3 regions of the Tetragenococcus halophilus genome follow, and region 2 is predicted to be linked to each of the others. Evidence: predicted binding sites of a transcription regulator. Region 2 holds the regulator's gene; each other region holds the start of a gene.

Region 1 (4,490 bases), 660 kb from region 2:
AGCTAAAGCAGCATCATGAATACCAAAAAACCAGAATAAATGAATCAAGAAAATACTTAAAATTGTAAATGGCAGACTATCTGCTGCTTGCAAACTAGGGGACATCGCTTCATATATAAATTGGACAGCAGTTGTATTAAAATTATGGAAAATAACGAATAAAATCGCAAAAAAGGTCATTAATATTACACCTGGAACTAATGCTGCAAACGTTTCTGATAACGAGGCAGGAACACTATCTGGCATAGTGATACGACCTATATTTTTTTTACGCATCCAATGATAGCCTTCCACAGTAACAATAGCTACAAAAAGGGCCATTAGTATTCCTCGTCCGTCTAAAAAGCTAATTTCTACTTCGTTTCCTTCCCACCCCATCTTCATGGGTGTTAATACTAGCATTAAAAAACCCGCAATGGCAAACATCATCGGTCTTAAAACATCTTCTTTGTAATGACGACACAAAAAGTAGACAACACCCATACATATAAACAATGACATTGCGTTAAGAGTTAGTCCGCTAATCCAGTTTAAAGCTAAACTGTTTTTTTCTGCAAAATCTGCCCAAGCAAGTAAAAAAATATTGGTTGTATCCTCTGTTACAGGAGCTGCATTTAAAATAATGGGAATTGAACCAAATAGAGTAATAGGTAACATTGACATAAAAGCATCCCTTATGGCTTTTAAATGTCTTTGTTGACTTAGCTTATTAGCTATTGGAGATATATATTGATCCATTTTTGCACTAATACTATCAAAATTCATCTTTATTTACTCTCCAATCAATTTTTTTATATCTTCGTACACACCTTTTCCATCCATAATGCCGTATTTCATAGGGGAAATCGCCTCAACGGGTACGTCTACTGCATCTTGAATTTGAGGCTTTAAAAAACGTATTTGCGGGCCAATCAATACTAAAGAAACGTCCTTTAAGTAATCCTTATATTCTGCTTCACTATACGCTTTTACTTCTAAAGTATGATCTGAAGCTGCTTCAATTTTCTTAGCTAACATCCCAGTAGACATTCCTGCATTACAAACTAATATAATTTTTTTCATCACCTTTTACTCCCTTAGTTAATTTTTTTACGTTTAATCTTTTTTCCATTACTTTCTATAATTTCTTTAAACCAATAAAATGAAGCCTTAGGTTTTCTTACTTGTTCTTTTTGGAAATCAATTGCTACAAGACCATAACGTTTTTCCTCACCATTTTTCCACGAATATAAATCAAAAGAAGCCCAGGCAAAATAGCCACGTATCTCCACTCCATAATCTATGGCATTCATCATTGCGTTAATGTGATCGTTCATAAATGAAATACGGTAGTCATCATTTACTTGTTCTACCTCAATATTTTCACGAACTCCTACCCCGTTTTCTGTTACGTAAATTGGCAAATGATATCTCTCCCAGGCTTCTATCAGTCCATCTTGTAAACCTTTAGGATAAATTTCAGTGTCCCAAGCGGTAAACTCACTATTAGGATCTCTTACTTGTTCAAACCACCCTTTAATAACAACTTTACTTTCTCCAGGTTTTCCAGAATGATTAAAAACTAGTTGCGTTTCTCCAGAAGTATAAGGTTTAACTAAAGCACGAGCGTAGTAATTTCACCCAATAAAATCAACCGTATTTTCTTTAATAACTTTTAAATGCTCTTGCTTCATGAAACTAATATCATAGTTTTCGGATAATTTCGCTATTAAATCAATTGGAAACTCCCCTAAAACTGCAGTGTCTAGAACCCAGTTATTACTATAGTTATCCGCATAGCGCATTGCAACGAGTGTTTCAATTGAATTATCTACACCATTTACCGGCGTATAACTGTGCACAATACCTATTTCGCCGTCGTATTTTCCCTGACGGAAAGAACGAACACCTAATGCACTAGCAAACATAACATTATAAGCAGCAATCATTGTTTTCTGTACATCTTGCAAACCTGGTGGATAATTTCCTATAAAATAACCATTAACAACAAACCATTTGGGTTCATTAAAAGTTGACCAATAACGTACTTTTTTACCAAAATTTTCAAAACAAACTTTAGCATAATGTTCAAAAGCGTAAGCTACTTCTAAGTTTAACCAACCCCCTTCATCTTCCCAATATTGAGGTAAATCCCAATGGTATAACGTGACAAAGGGTTCGATATCATTTTTGTGACAAGCGTCTAATACACGTTGATAAAATTCAATCCCTCGTTGATTTACCTCACCTTCTTTATTTTTTATAATTCTTGGCCACGATAACGAAAAACGGTAAGCATTTTGTCCTCCTTTTTTCATCATACGAATATCTTCTTCAAAATGATGATAATGGTCACTAGCGATATCTCCATTTTCCAAGTTATTCTCATGCAAATAGCGGTCCCACATAGATTCTACTTTCCCATCTAAATTCCAAGCACCTTCACATTGATAAGAAGCTGTTGCGCTCCCCCATAAAAAATTATTATTCATTAATAGTCTCCTTCCATTTATATAGTTCAGCTAATTCACCAATCATATCTATTGCAATATCTGTCGATGATAAATGACCTTCAGCGTGGATCATTAGTAAATCAACATCTTTCATACGTTCTTCTGATGAAAGCTTGCGTAACATTTCAGCGTGTGCACGATGCCCAATACGAAGCTCATTTTTTGCCAATTTATATTTTTGATCAAATGTTTCTATATCCCCTTCTTTTACTGCTTTAAGTGCTTCATAAGCTTCACTTTTAGCATTACCAATATGTAAGATGATTGTCATAGAATCTAATTCATTACTTTCGTTTTTTTCACTCATTTCCTTTCCCCCTTCCTTCTATTACAAATATAAACCGTTTCCAAAAAGAGTTAAATTTTTTATTTTCCACTTTGAAAGTGGAAAATATAGAAGTAGTAAGTTATTCGAGATGTAAACTAAACAAAATAACAACTTCCTGAAAAAATTTTATGAGAAGCTGCTATCTTTTTATTTTATTAATTTTTTCGTCTTTTACCGGTTTATAATTACGAAATCATATGCTAATTAAAAAAAATATGCCCAATTGGCTTCATTACTATAAGTATTAACAGTTAAGCACCCTAGTATTGTAATAATTAAAGAAAAGGATTTATCAAAAACACCATAATTTTATTCTTATTTATTTTCCTTATCAATTCTCAGATTGTTATTTTTATTATAAAATCACTAAGATTTTTCAATTTAAACCTCTCTATTTAATAGGATAAAAAGGCTTAATTTTATTTTGTTAACAATTTTTCTTGGCGGCTACTTAAGTGATTTTACAAAAAACCTCTTCACATCATTTATTTCTTATTGTACAATTTCTAGTGGCATAAAATACTATATATTGTGTTTAAATCTATAATCAAACACTTTATTTAGTGTTTTTTTACTTGATTTATATTGAAAAAGTATTGAATTCATAATAATAACTGGAGGAATGTTTACATAGAAAAGAATATTAAAACAATAAAAATAAGTTAGATTAGTAAATTAGATAAGGTGGACAGGAATATGGAACATGGAAGATTAAACGCGTTATATTTAGCAGAAAATAAATTGCATCAAGTAAGTGATGATTCTAAAGGATTAAAACTTTTTAATTATTTTGTGACTTTTGCGATGGTTATCGTTACAGTATGGGGAAGTTTTAATAATGGTTGGCTGAACCTAGCAAATTTAATGTCATGGTTAGGTCTTATTGGAGTTATCGGGATTGCCTACAGATGGAAAGGGAATTTCTTATTTAATATGAGCCAAAATGTTGTTGGATTCATTGTAAATACCCGAGCAAAGCTATTCGGAGATGCTGCGATGTCTTTATTTTTCTTCGGATCTCAAGTTTGGGGGATTAAAGATTGGTTTGGGCATCAAGATAATGAAGGTAAAGTAACTACCCATTCGAAAACAAACTGGAAACAAGTAAGTATTATGATTTTATTTCTTTCTGTTGGTATTGCTATTGTTTCCTACTTTTTAGGCGGAAATTATATTATATTAGACGCTGTAACGAATGCTACAGCTATTATTGCACAAACGATGCACATGAATAGAAACAAAAACGGTTGGATCATTTGGACATTAACAAATGTTATTTCTATTTATATGTTTACTTCTCTGGGCGTAACACAAGTAGCCGTTATGTACACGGTATTTTGTTTTAATAATGTTAGAGGTTGGATTAATTGGACCGTAGCTGGGGAACAAGAAGAAGTATAAAAAATATATTTTAAGAAAAGAGGACGAACTGTTATGCAACTATAACAATTCGTCCTCTTTTAAATTATTACTTCCAAGTTTGCACACTATTTATTAAAACGAAATACCCGGTATGCTTTTTCTGCTGTTCGTTCTATTAATTGCGAGGTTTGTGCTAAAGCTTCTTTTAAAAGCATAGGTTTGTATATAATTTCTAAAACCAAATCTATTCCTTCATTATACACTTTACTCAAATCATAATCTGCACTTCCAACAATTGCAATAACAGG
Region 2 (4,490 bases):
GATAATCCTGAAGTTTTTTATTAATTTCTTCTTGTACTGCCGGGTCTTCCACTTCTTCATTAGGTTTGTCCACCCAGTCTGGCAAACTTTCCTTACGAATAGGCTGTTGCTTATTATTTGCATAATTTTTCTTTTTACTTGGCTTATTCTTAACTTCTTTTACTAAATCACGTACGTGTTTAATCGCTTGTTCTGGACTGTTAATTTCTAATTCTGACCAATCTGTAGCAATTTGATTGACAAAATTGGACTGTAAAAAGCTATTTTTCTTAACAACCAGAATATAATGAATTAAAACATTAATCACACTATTAGGTAATGGACTACGTTCGACTAGCGTCTTTAATAACCAAGTTTCAGGATCTGTAACAAAATTATGCTTTTCATTTTTTATCGCTTGTAAAAAATCCATGGGCGCTGAACTTTGTGCAATTTTAACTAACTGTATATCATTTTCAGAAAAGCCCGTTTGTCGTAAAGTATTGAAGCGACGCTTCTGTTCATCAGATTGTTCGTCATAGTTATCTGCTTGTTTTTCTTTTTTTACTGTCGCTTGCTTTCTAATAACCTTATCCAATGCTTTTCGACCGACTTTGCCATCAGATAAAGAAACCGCCTCAGTCATTAAATCAACTAATTTCATTTCATCAAAGCCAAATAAGTTGGCATATAAAGTTAGCTGTTGTTTAAAAGAATCATCAAAATTCTCTTTAACAATAAACTTTCGTTGTGCTAACTGATACAAAAAATCCCAGTCAATTTGACCTTCATCTAACTGTAATTGTTTATTTGAAGGTACTTGATAGTCCTGGGAAACTTTTTCCAGGCTTTGGGCATTACGAATAAATAAACGTTCATCCAAGGCTCCATAGACCTCACGAAAGCCACTTGTGACTTCTTGATAAGCCGTTAAATCAGGATTTTCAGGTTGAAAACGGCGGACCATCTGCCGGAACTTTCTTTCCCCGATAGTATTTAATAATAAAAAACTATAGGTTTCATCGCGAAAAAAATCCTGCGGGTGAATAGGTTCTTCTAAACGATAAAGAAACATTTTGCCAAATTCCGGATCCTCTTTGGTAAACACAGACAATAAACCCATACCTTCTAATTGTTTACGTGCTTGTAAAAAATCTGGCAGGCCAATATTTAAGGCATCTAGCATATCAATATGTGCAAACTCATTTTCATACTGATCTTCTTTATCTCCTATAAAACCATAATATAAAGCCAGTGCATTTTGGCCAATAATCGGTTGGTAAAGATAAACCAAACCGTTATTTCCTTCTTCTGTTAGAGGAAAGCTTTTGGTCACTTGATAAATATTATTAGGTTGTACTTCATCCCAAGCGCTATGCAAAAGAGTCCCTCCTTATTGTTAATTTGAATCGTTTGCCTTACCGACAATATCTTCTAGCTCTTTTAAAAATACTGACATATCTTTAAATTGTCGATAGACACTAGCAAAGCGAATATAAGCAATCTCATCTACATCTTTTAAATCTTCCATCACATATTCGCCGATTAAATTAGAAGAAATTTCGTTTTCTCCCAATTCACGAATTCTACTTTCCACATGATCAACAATTTGTTCCATTTGTTCCATAGCTACCGGTCGTTTTTCAGCCGAACGGATCAAGCCACGCAATATTTTTTCTCGATTGAATTCTTCACGTGCACCGTTTTTCTTAATCACCAAAAGCGGCGTTTCTTCGAGCCTTTCAAAAGTTGTAAAGCGGTAGCCGCAATTTTCACATTCTCTTCTTCTTCTAATAGCACGACCATCATCTGTCTGCCGACTATCAATAACACGCGAATTGTTGTGATGACATTTTGGACAATGCATGTTGTTCACCTCATTTATGATTATTTCGTTAAAATTTCAATTGTTTTTATAAAAATTCTTATTAATATTATAACATGAAACCTTCCTATACTAACAGTTTAAGGACAAAAAAACTCTAGAAATGACTAGAGTTTTAAAGCTTTATAAAAATTGTCTTTTTTTAAGCCAAGAAAAAATTTGTTGGCGGATAGATGATAGGCTTTCTTGATTGTCAAAAATAATATCCGCACGTTTCTTTTTTTCTTCAATGGAAAGTTGACTAGCAACTTTTTTTTGCGCTTCTTTTTTTGTTATACGATCTCTTTTCATTAAACGCTGTACTTGTAAGTCTTCAGGGATATAAACTACCGCCACTTGATCCATATACTTATCATAACCAGCTTCATAAAGTAAAGGAATATCAGCAATAACTAAAGAAGAAACAGCACTTGCTCGCTTAATTTGTTCGATAATTGCTTCTTGTAAAAAAGGCGCAAGTAGCGCATTAAGTGCCTGTCTTTTTTTTGTATCACTAAAAATTATTTGACCTAACTGTTTGCGATTTAATGAGCCGTCTGAACAAAGCACACTGCTTCCAAAAGTTTCAACAACCTTTTTTAACCCCGCTGTATTCGGCTCAACGACCTCTCTTGCAATAATATCAGCATCAACTACAGAAAAGCCGTACTGTTTAAAAATATTAACAACTGTGCTCTTTCCTGTAGCTATGCTTCCTGTGATACCGAGGATAAAACTCATGACAGCTTCCTCCTCTTTAATTTCTGACAATGCGGACAAAAATGTGTGCCTCTTTGCGCCACTTTAATTTTTTTAATAGGCGTTTCACATCTAGGACAGGGTTCACCTGTTTTACCATAAACATTTAAACTCACTTGAAAAAATCCTGCCTCACCTAAAGCATTTTTATAAGAACGAATGGTTGTCCCACCCGCTCTAACTGCTTTAGCTAAAATAGCAATAATTGCCTGGTGTAAACTTTCTGCTTCTTTTTTTGTTAAAGTGCGAGCTGGCTGTTGAGGATGAATTTTAGCTAGCCATAATACTTCATCCGCATAAATATTTCCTAGACCTGCTACAACTTTTTGATTAAGTAACAGAGGTTTTATTAAAGAAGAAGAATGTTGTAGTTTTTTCTCAAATGCTTGCAATGAAAATTCTTCTTCTACTGGTTCTGGTCCCAATTGCTTAATCCCTTTATAAAACGGATATTGTCCTTTTTCTACTAAAGCCATGCGTCCAAATTTTCTTACATCATGATAGGACAGTTGACTCCCATCTGTAAATTTAAATATCACATGAGTATGTTTATCAACCGGAGCTTCAGTATTCTTTGGTGTATATTCGTACTTACCTTCCATACGTAAATGAGAAATCAAATCAAAATCAGTAAATTCAAAAATTAAAAATTTCCCTCTACGCGCAATATCATTGATAACTTGTCCGATTAGTTTTTGGCAAAATGTATCAACTGCCGGTGATTCAATGATTTTAGGCCATCTAACAATAACTTCTGCAACAGTTTTGTCTTGGACAAGGGTAACTAGCCCTTTTCTAACTGTTTCTACTTCTGGCAATTCCGGCAACTGTACACACCTCTTTATTTTGCATCATACCAAGTTTTCCCCCAACTACTTTCGGTAATCAACGGAACATCTAAATGAACAGCATTTTCCATAACTTCTTTTACCAATTGATCTAGTGTTTTAAGTTCACTTTCTGGAACTTCAAAAACTAACTCATCATGTACTTGTAAAAGCATGTTCGTTTCTAGTTGTTTTTCTTTTAATTGTTTATCTAATTCGATCATAGCAATTTTTAAGATATCAGCAGCGCTACCTTGAATCGGTGAATTAATCGCTGTTCTTTCGGCAAAAGATCTTAAGTTAAAGTTTCTAGAATTAATATCCTCAAGATAACGACGACGATGATAAAGCGTCTCAGCGAAACCTTTTTCCTTTGCTTGTTCTACAGAATCGTTCATATATTTTTTCACGCCAGGGTAGCGTTCAAAATAAGTATCAATATAATTTTTGGCTTCTTTACGAGAAATACCTAGGTTTTGTGATAAACCATAATCTGATATACCATAAACAATCCCAAAGTTTACTGCTTTGGCTTGACGTCTGATATTAGCTGTTACATCTTCAGGTTTTTCAATATCAAACACACGCATAGCAGTACTGGCGTGGATATCTTGGTTTTCATTAAATGCCTCTTGTAAATGCTCATCTTTTGAAACATGAGCAAGCACGCGCAATTCAATTTGTGAATAGTCAGAAGAATAAATGACCCAGTCGTGCTTTTGCGGAACAAAAGCTTGTCGAATTTTTCGTCCTTCTTCTAGACGAATAGGTATATTTTGTAAGTTTGGATCGACCGAACTTAGACGCCCTGTTTGCGTTAAAGTTTGCAGATAACGCGTGTGAACTTTACCATCTTGTAAAATGACTTTTAAAAGTCCTTCAACATAAGTTGACTGGATCTTAGCAATCTGCCGGTATTTTAAGATATTTTCAACAATCGGTGATTTATCTTTTAACTGCTCTAAAACGTCAACAGCCGTCGAGTAACCTGTTTTGGTCTTTTTAATGACAGGCAAGTTCATCTTTTCAAACAAAATATGCCCTAGTTGTTTAGGCGAATT
Region 3 (4,490 bases), 590 kb from region 2:
TTATTTTTAAGCTTTTTGACAATGTCTAAGGTAAAGTTTTTAGCTTTTTCATTACTTTCCCAGTTTTGTCCATAAAAAGCTGATGCTACTTCATATAAACCGATATAACCAAGTGAAACAGTGGCACGTTTATTTTTGAATAGTTCATTTACCGATTCTTCGCGCCCTAGACGTTTACCAAAAGCGCCATACATATACAAAATAGGAGCATTTGCAGGATTTGCTTGTTTACAACGCTCTACCCGATAAACTAAAGCGTCCTTTGCAATACTTAAACGTTCATCTAAAATTTTCCAAAAATTTTCTATATCGCCTTCTGCTTGCATGGCTATACGCGGTAAGTTTATCGTAACTACGCCTAAATTCATACGTCCAACATTGACCTCTTCGCCTTGCTCATTTTTCCACCCCTGTAGGAAGGAACGACATCCCATAGGCACTTTAAAGCTACCTGTTAATTCAACGATTTTGTCATAATTTAAAATATCTGGATACATTCTTTTCGTAGCGCATTCTAAAGCGAGTTGCTTTATGTCATAATTAGGATCTTCAGGATGTAGGTTAGTCCCATTTTTAATGCTAAAAATCAATTTAGGAAAGATCGCTGTGCGCTGCTCGCTACCTAAACCGTTGATTCTATTTTGTAAGATCGCCCGTTGAATTTCTCTAGCAAACCAATCTGTACCCAAACCAAAGCCAACAGAAGTAAAGGGTGTTTGGCCGTTTGAAGTAAATAAGGTATTGATTTCATATTCTAGACTTTGCATGGCATCAAAAATATCTTTTTTTGTTTTTTTCATGGCGAATTCTTTTTGTCGCGTCGGATCTTCAATCCAAATTTTTGCTTCCTTCAAATGTTTCTGATAATTCAATTTAGCAAAAGGGGCTAAAGTTTCATCTAAGCGATCGGCAGAACAACCACCGTATTGACTGGAAGCGACATTTGCAATAATTTGTGAAATTTGCGCTGTTGCCGTTTGGATAGATTTTGGCGGCTCAACTTCAGCATTTCCAATTTTAAAGCCGTTGTTTAACATTCCTTTAAAGTCGATTAAACAGCAATTTGTCATCGGAGCATAAGGTTGATAATCTAGATCATGATAATGAATATCTCCTTTTTGATGCGCATTTGCTACATGTGGAGGTAACATTTTAAGGCCGATTGATTTTCCAACAATACCCGCAGTTAGGTCTCTTTGTGTATTGAATACATCGCTATCTTTATTGGCATTTTCGTTGACTACCGTTTTTTCTTTGCCCATTAATTGATCGATACTAAAGTTGATGTCAGTTGCTTGGCTACGTTTAAAATCTCTTTGCGTTCGATAGTTGATATATTCTTGAGCTAGTTCATATTCGTGGTTTTCTAAAAGTGTATGTTCAACGATATTTTGGATCTCGTAAATTTTAACATTTTGTTGAAAACGATAGTTGATTTCACTAATTACTTGTTCTACGATTCGATTGATATGTTCATAATCGAGTGGAGATAAGTTACCTTCTAGGTGCTTTTTAGCTTTTAGCAGTGCATCATAAATTTTTTGTGCGTTAAAATGAACTAAACGACCATCACGTTTGATTACTTTCATATCTGAAAGTTGAGAAGATAAAGAGATACTTTGCTCACTAGTTCTTTTTGTCGTCATAAAATGGACCAACTCCTTTTTTGTATTCAACTATTATCATAATTTATTTATAAAAGAAAATCAACAATATATTGTACTTAAACGGTTGATAATAAATTATATGCACTATATATTGTATATGTAATTTGTGAAAGATTATTAAATTATAGCTTCATGTTAGTACTTATGCTGACTTTTGAAAAATCACAAAGTAAACAAAGTTGTAAAGTTTTTTGTTCGTTGATAAGATAAAAGCATGTTACAATAAGTAAGTGTATAAAAGGGAGGAAAAAGAAAATGATCTATGTGCCAAATGAAAATAACGATCCGCGAGTTAATTTAGCTATCGAAAATTACTTACTTGATAAAATGAAAACGGATGAACCGATTCTTTTATTTTATATCAATGAACCCTCAATTATTATAGGGCGTAACCAAAATACTTTTGAAGAGATCAATCAGGACTATGTCGATGAACATGGCATTCATGTGGTAAGACGACTTAGTGGAGGCGGTGCTGTTTACCATGATTTAGGTAATTTAAATTATAGCTTTATTACACCAGACGATGGTAACTCTTTTAGAAATTTTGCAAGATTTACTGAACCTGTAGTAAATGCACTTCATGATATGGGAGTTGAAGGGGCCCGTCTTAAAGGCCGTAATGATTTAGTGATTGATGATATGAAATTTTCCGGGAATGCGATGTATTCGACCAATGGTAGAATGTATGCACATGGGACTTTAATGCTTGATAGTGATAAAAACGAAGTAACCAATGCTTTAAAGGTTCGTAAAGATAAAATTGAATCAAAAGGGATTAAGTCGATTCGCTCACGAGTAACTAATATTAAGCCTTTCTTGCCTGAAAAAAACCAAGATATGACGACTGAAGAGTTTAGAAACGAAATTTTAGTGAAAATCTTTGGCGTGGACTCTGTGAATGAAGTGAATACTTATGAACTGACAGAAGATGATTGGAAAAATATTAAAGAATATACCGATAAATATTATGGAAACTGGGACTGGAATTATGGACACTCACCCGAGTTTAACGTTGAACGTTATGAACGTTTTTCTATCGGTTCAATTGATATACGTTTAAATGTTAAAGAAGGTAAAATTGCAAATGCTAAGATCTATGGTGATTTCTTTGGTCTAGGCGATATTAAAGATGTAGAAGACCAACTGATCGGTACTAGATATGAAAGAGAAGATTTGAAAAAAGTAGTGGATGCCATTGATGTCAAGAAATACTTTGGTGATATGAAAAATGAAGATTTATTTAATTTAATCTATTAAGTTAAATAAGTGATAAACAGCTGTGCGGCTTTTTAAAGGAAAGGCGGAATGTAGATGTCTACTGTTAAGATCAATCAACAAGAACTTTTTCCCATCGGTTTAGGTACATGGCATATGGGAGAAGACCCAGCTAAAAAAGAGCAAGAGTTAGAAGCCTTAAAAACTGGAATAGAACACGGCGCTGTTGTCCTTGATACTGCAGAAATGTATGGAGATGGTGGCTCTGAACTTTTAGTAGGAGAAGCGCTTCAATCTTTTAACCGCAAAGATCTATTTTTGATTTCAAAAGTGTATCCTTGGAACGCTTCTAAAAAACAATTGCCTGTCAGTTTAGATAACAGCTTAAAAAGATTGGGCACGGATTATTTGGATCTTTATTTACTTCATTGGACAGGTAATGTTCCTATTGAAGAAACAATAGAGGCGCTGGAAGAAGCGAAAAAGGCAGGAAAAATCAAGGCGTGGGGCGTTTCTAATTTTGATGTAAAAGACCTAGAAAAGATGTATCAAAAGGAAAATAGTCAAAACTGCCAAGTAAATCAAGTCCTCTATAATTTGGGTGAAAGAGGAATCGAGTTTGATTTATTGCCTTTTATGCAAGAAAAGCAACTTCCTTTAATTGCCTATGCGCCCATGGCTGAAGGTGATCAATTAGGAGGGCAATTGACTTTTAATGCCAAGCTAAAAGAAATTGCACAAAATCATCAAGCAACGGTTTTTCAAATGCTACTGGCTTGGAGTATAAGAAAAGGTCAAACATTAGCCATTCCGCAATCTAGTAATCCAGAACACGTTATCGAAAATATCGAAGCAGCCCAAATTCAGTTGACAGATGAAGAAATGAAACAACTGGATAAAGAGTTTCCTAAACCAACTTCTAAGCAGACTCTGTCTATTATTTAAAAGGAGTCAAGCAAAACAACATGAAAAAAGCGGAGTTTAGGCAATCTAGCTAGACTCCGCTTTTTGTGTACAAAATTAGTATGCTCGAGCAATCCAAACAGTATGTTTTGCAGGTTTTCCACTCACAATGTCCTTCTCTTTTTTAACAGGCGCTTCAAAAGGAATGTTACGAGTCGTAAAGCCGGTCGCTTCTTTGATTGCTTCTTCTGTTTCTTCAGTACCATCCCAACCGACTAATACAAACCCGGCAGGCTTTCCTTCTTTTTGGCAATTATCAATATGAGCTTTTAGTTCTTCTAAGCTATCAATATTGTAATATTCATTTTCTTTTATGCGTTCTTGGGCTTTTCTCAATAAACGTGGTGTCATAGCAGCAAGTTCTGCAGCTACAAAATGATTGATTTGTTCAAATGGCACTTTTTGTTTGTCCGCTACATCGCGACTTTTGACCATTACATGGCCATTTTCAATGTCACGAGGTCCACATTCAATGCGGATGCAAGCCCCCTTTAATTCCCATTCATTAAATTTATAGCCTGGCGTATTGTCACTATCATCCATACGTACACGATAGCCCGCTTCTTTTAGATCGCTGAAAATTTCATCTAGTTTTTCCATCACGCTAGGATTTTTCTTCCAAGGTCCTACTGGCATTAGAAC

What was found. Region 2 encodes NrdR, which represses ribonucleotide reductase genes. Its sites were predicted from a motif close to ACACNATATATNGTGT; they were not measured.
Region 1: pnuC (nicotinamide riboside transporter PnuC) is a predicted target of NrdR. The motif match lies at 3,340-3,355, and genes of this name have one in related genera.
Region 3: nrdD (anaerobic ribonucleoside-triphosphate reductase) is a predicted target of NrdR. The motif match lies at 1,749-1,764, and genes of this name have one in related genera.

What each region holds. Positions count from the first base shown of each region.
Region 1 covers NZ_CP012047.1:554,252-558,741, reverse strand. Annotated here, with positions in the region: gene AC806_RS02580 (PTS sugar transporter subunit IIC) at 1-765, opposite strand, end outside; gene AC806_RS02575 (PTS sugar transporter subunit IIB) at 772-1,062, opposite strand; partial or broken gene AC806_RS02570 (glycoside hydrolase family 1 protein) at 1,077-2,471, opposite strand; gene AC806_RS02565 (PTS lactose/cellobiose transporter subunit IIA) at 2,464-2,799, opposite strand; gene pnuC (nicotinamide riboside transporter PnuC) at 3,517-4,221, shown strand; gene AC806_RS02555 (glycerate kinase family protein) at 4,308-4,490, opposite strand, start outside.
Region 2 covers NZ_CP012047.1:1,210,649-1,215,138, forward strand. Annotated here, with positions in the region: gene AC806_RS05665 (replication initiation and membrane attachment family protein) at 1-1,360, opposite strand, end outside; gene nrdR (transcriptional regulator NrdR) at 1,379-1,846, opposite strand; gene coaE (dephospho-CoA kinase) at 1,988-2,584, opposite strand; gene mutM (DNA-formamidopyrimidine glycosylase) at 2,581-3,429, opposite strand; gene polA (DNA polymerase I) at 3,444-4,490, opposite strand, start outside.
Region 3 covers NZ_CP012047.1:1,802,453-1,806,942, reverse strand. Annotated here, with positions in the region: gene nrdD (anaerobic ribonucleoside-triphosphate reductase) at 1-1,646, opposite strand, end outside; gene AC806_RS08620 (lipoate--protein ligase) at 1,923-2,927, shown strand; gene AC806_RS08615 (aldo/keto reductase) at 2,982-3,830, shown strand; gene proS (proline--tRNA ligase) at 3,906-4,490, opposite strand, start outside.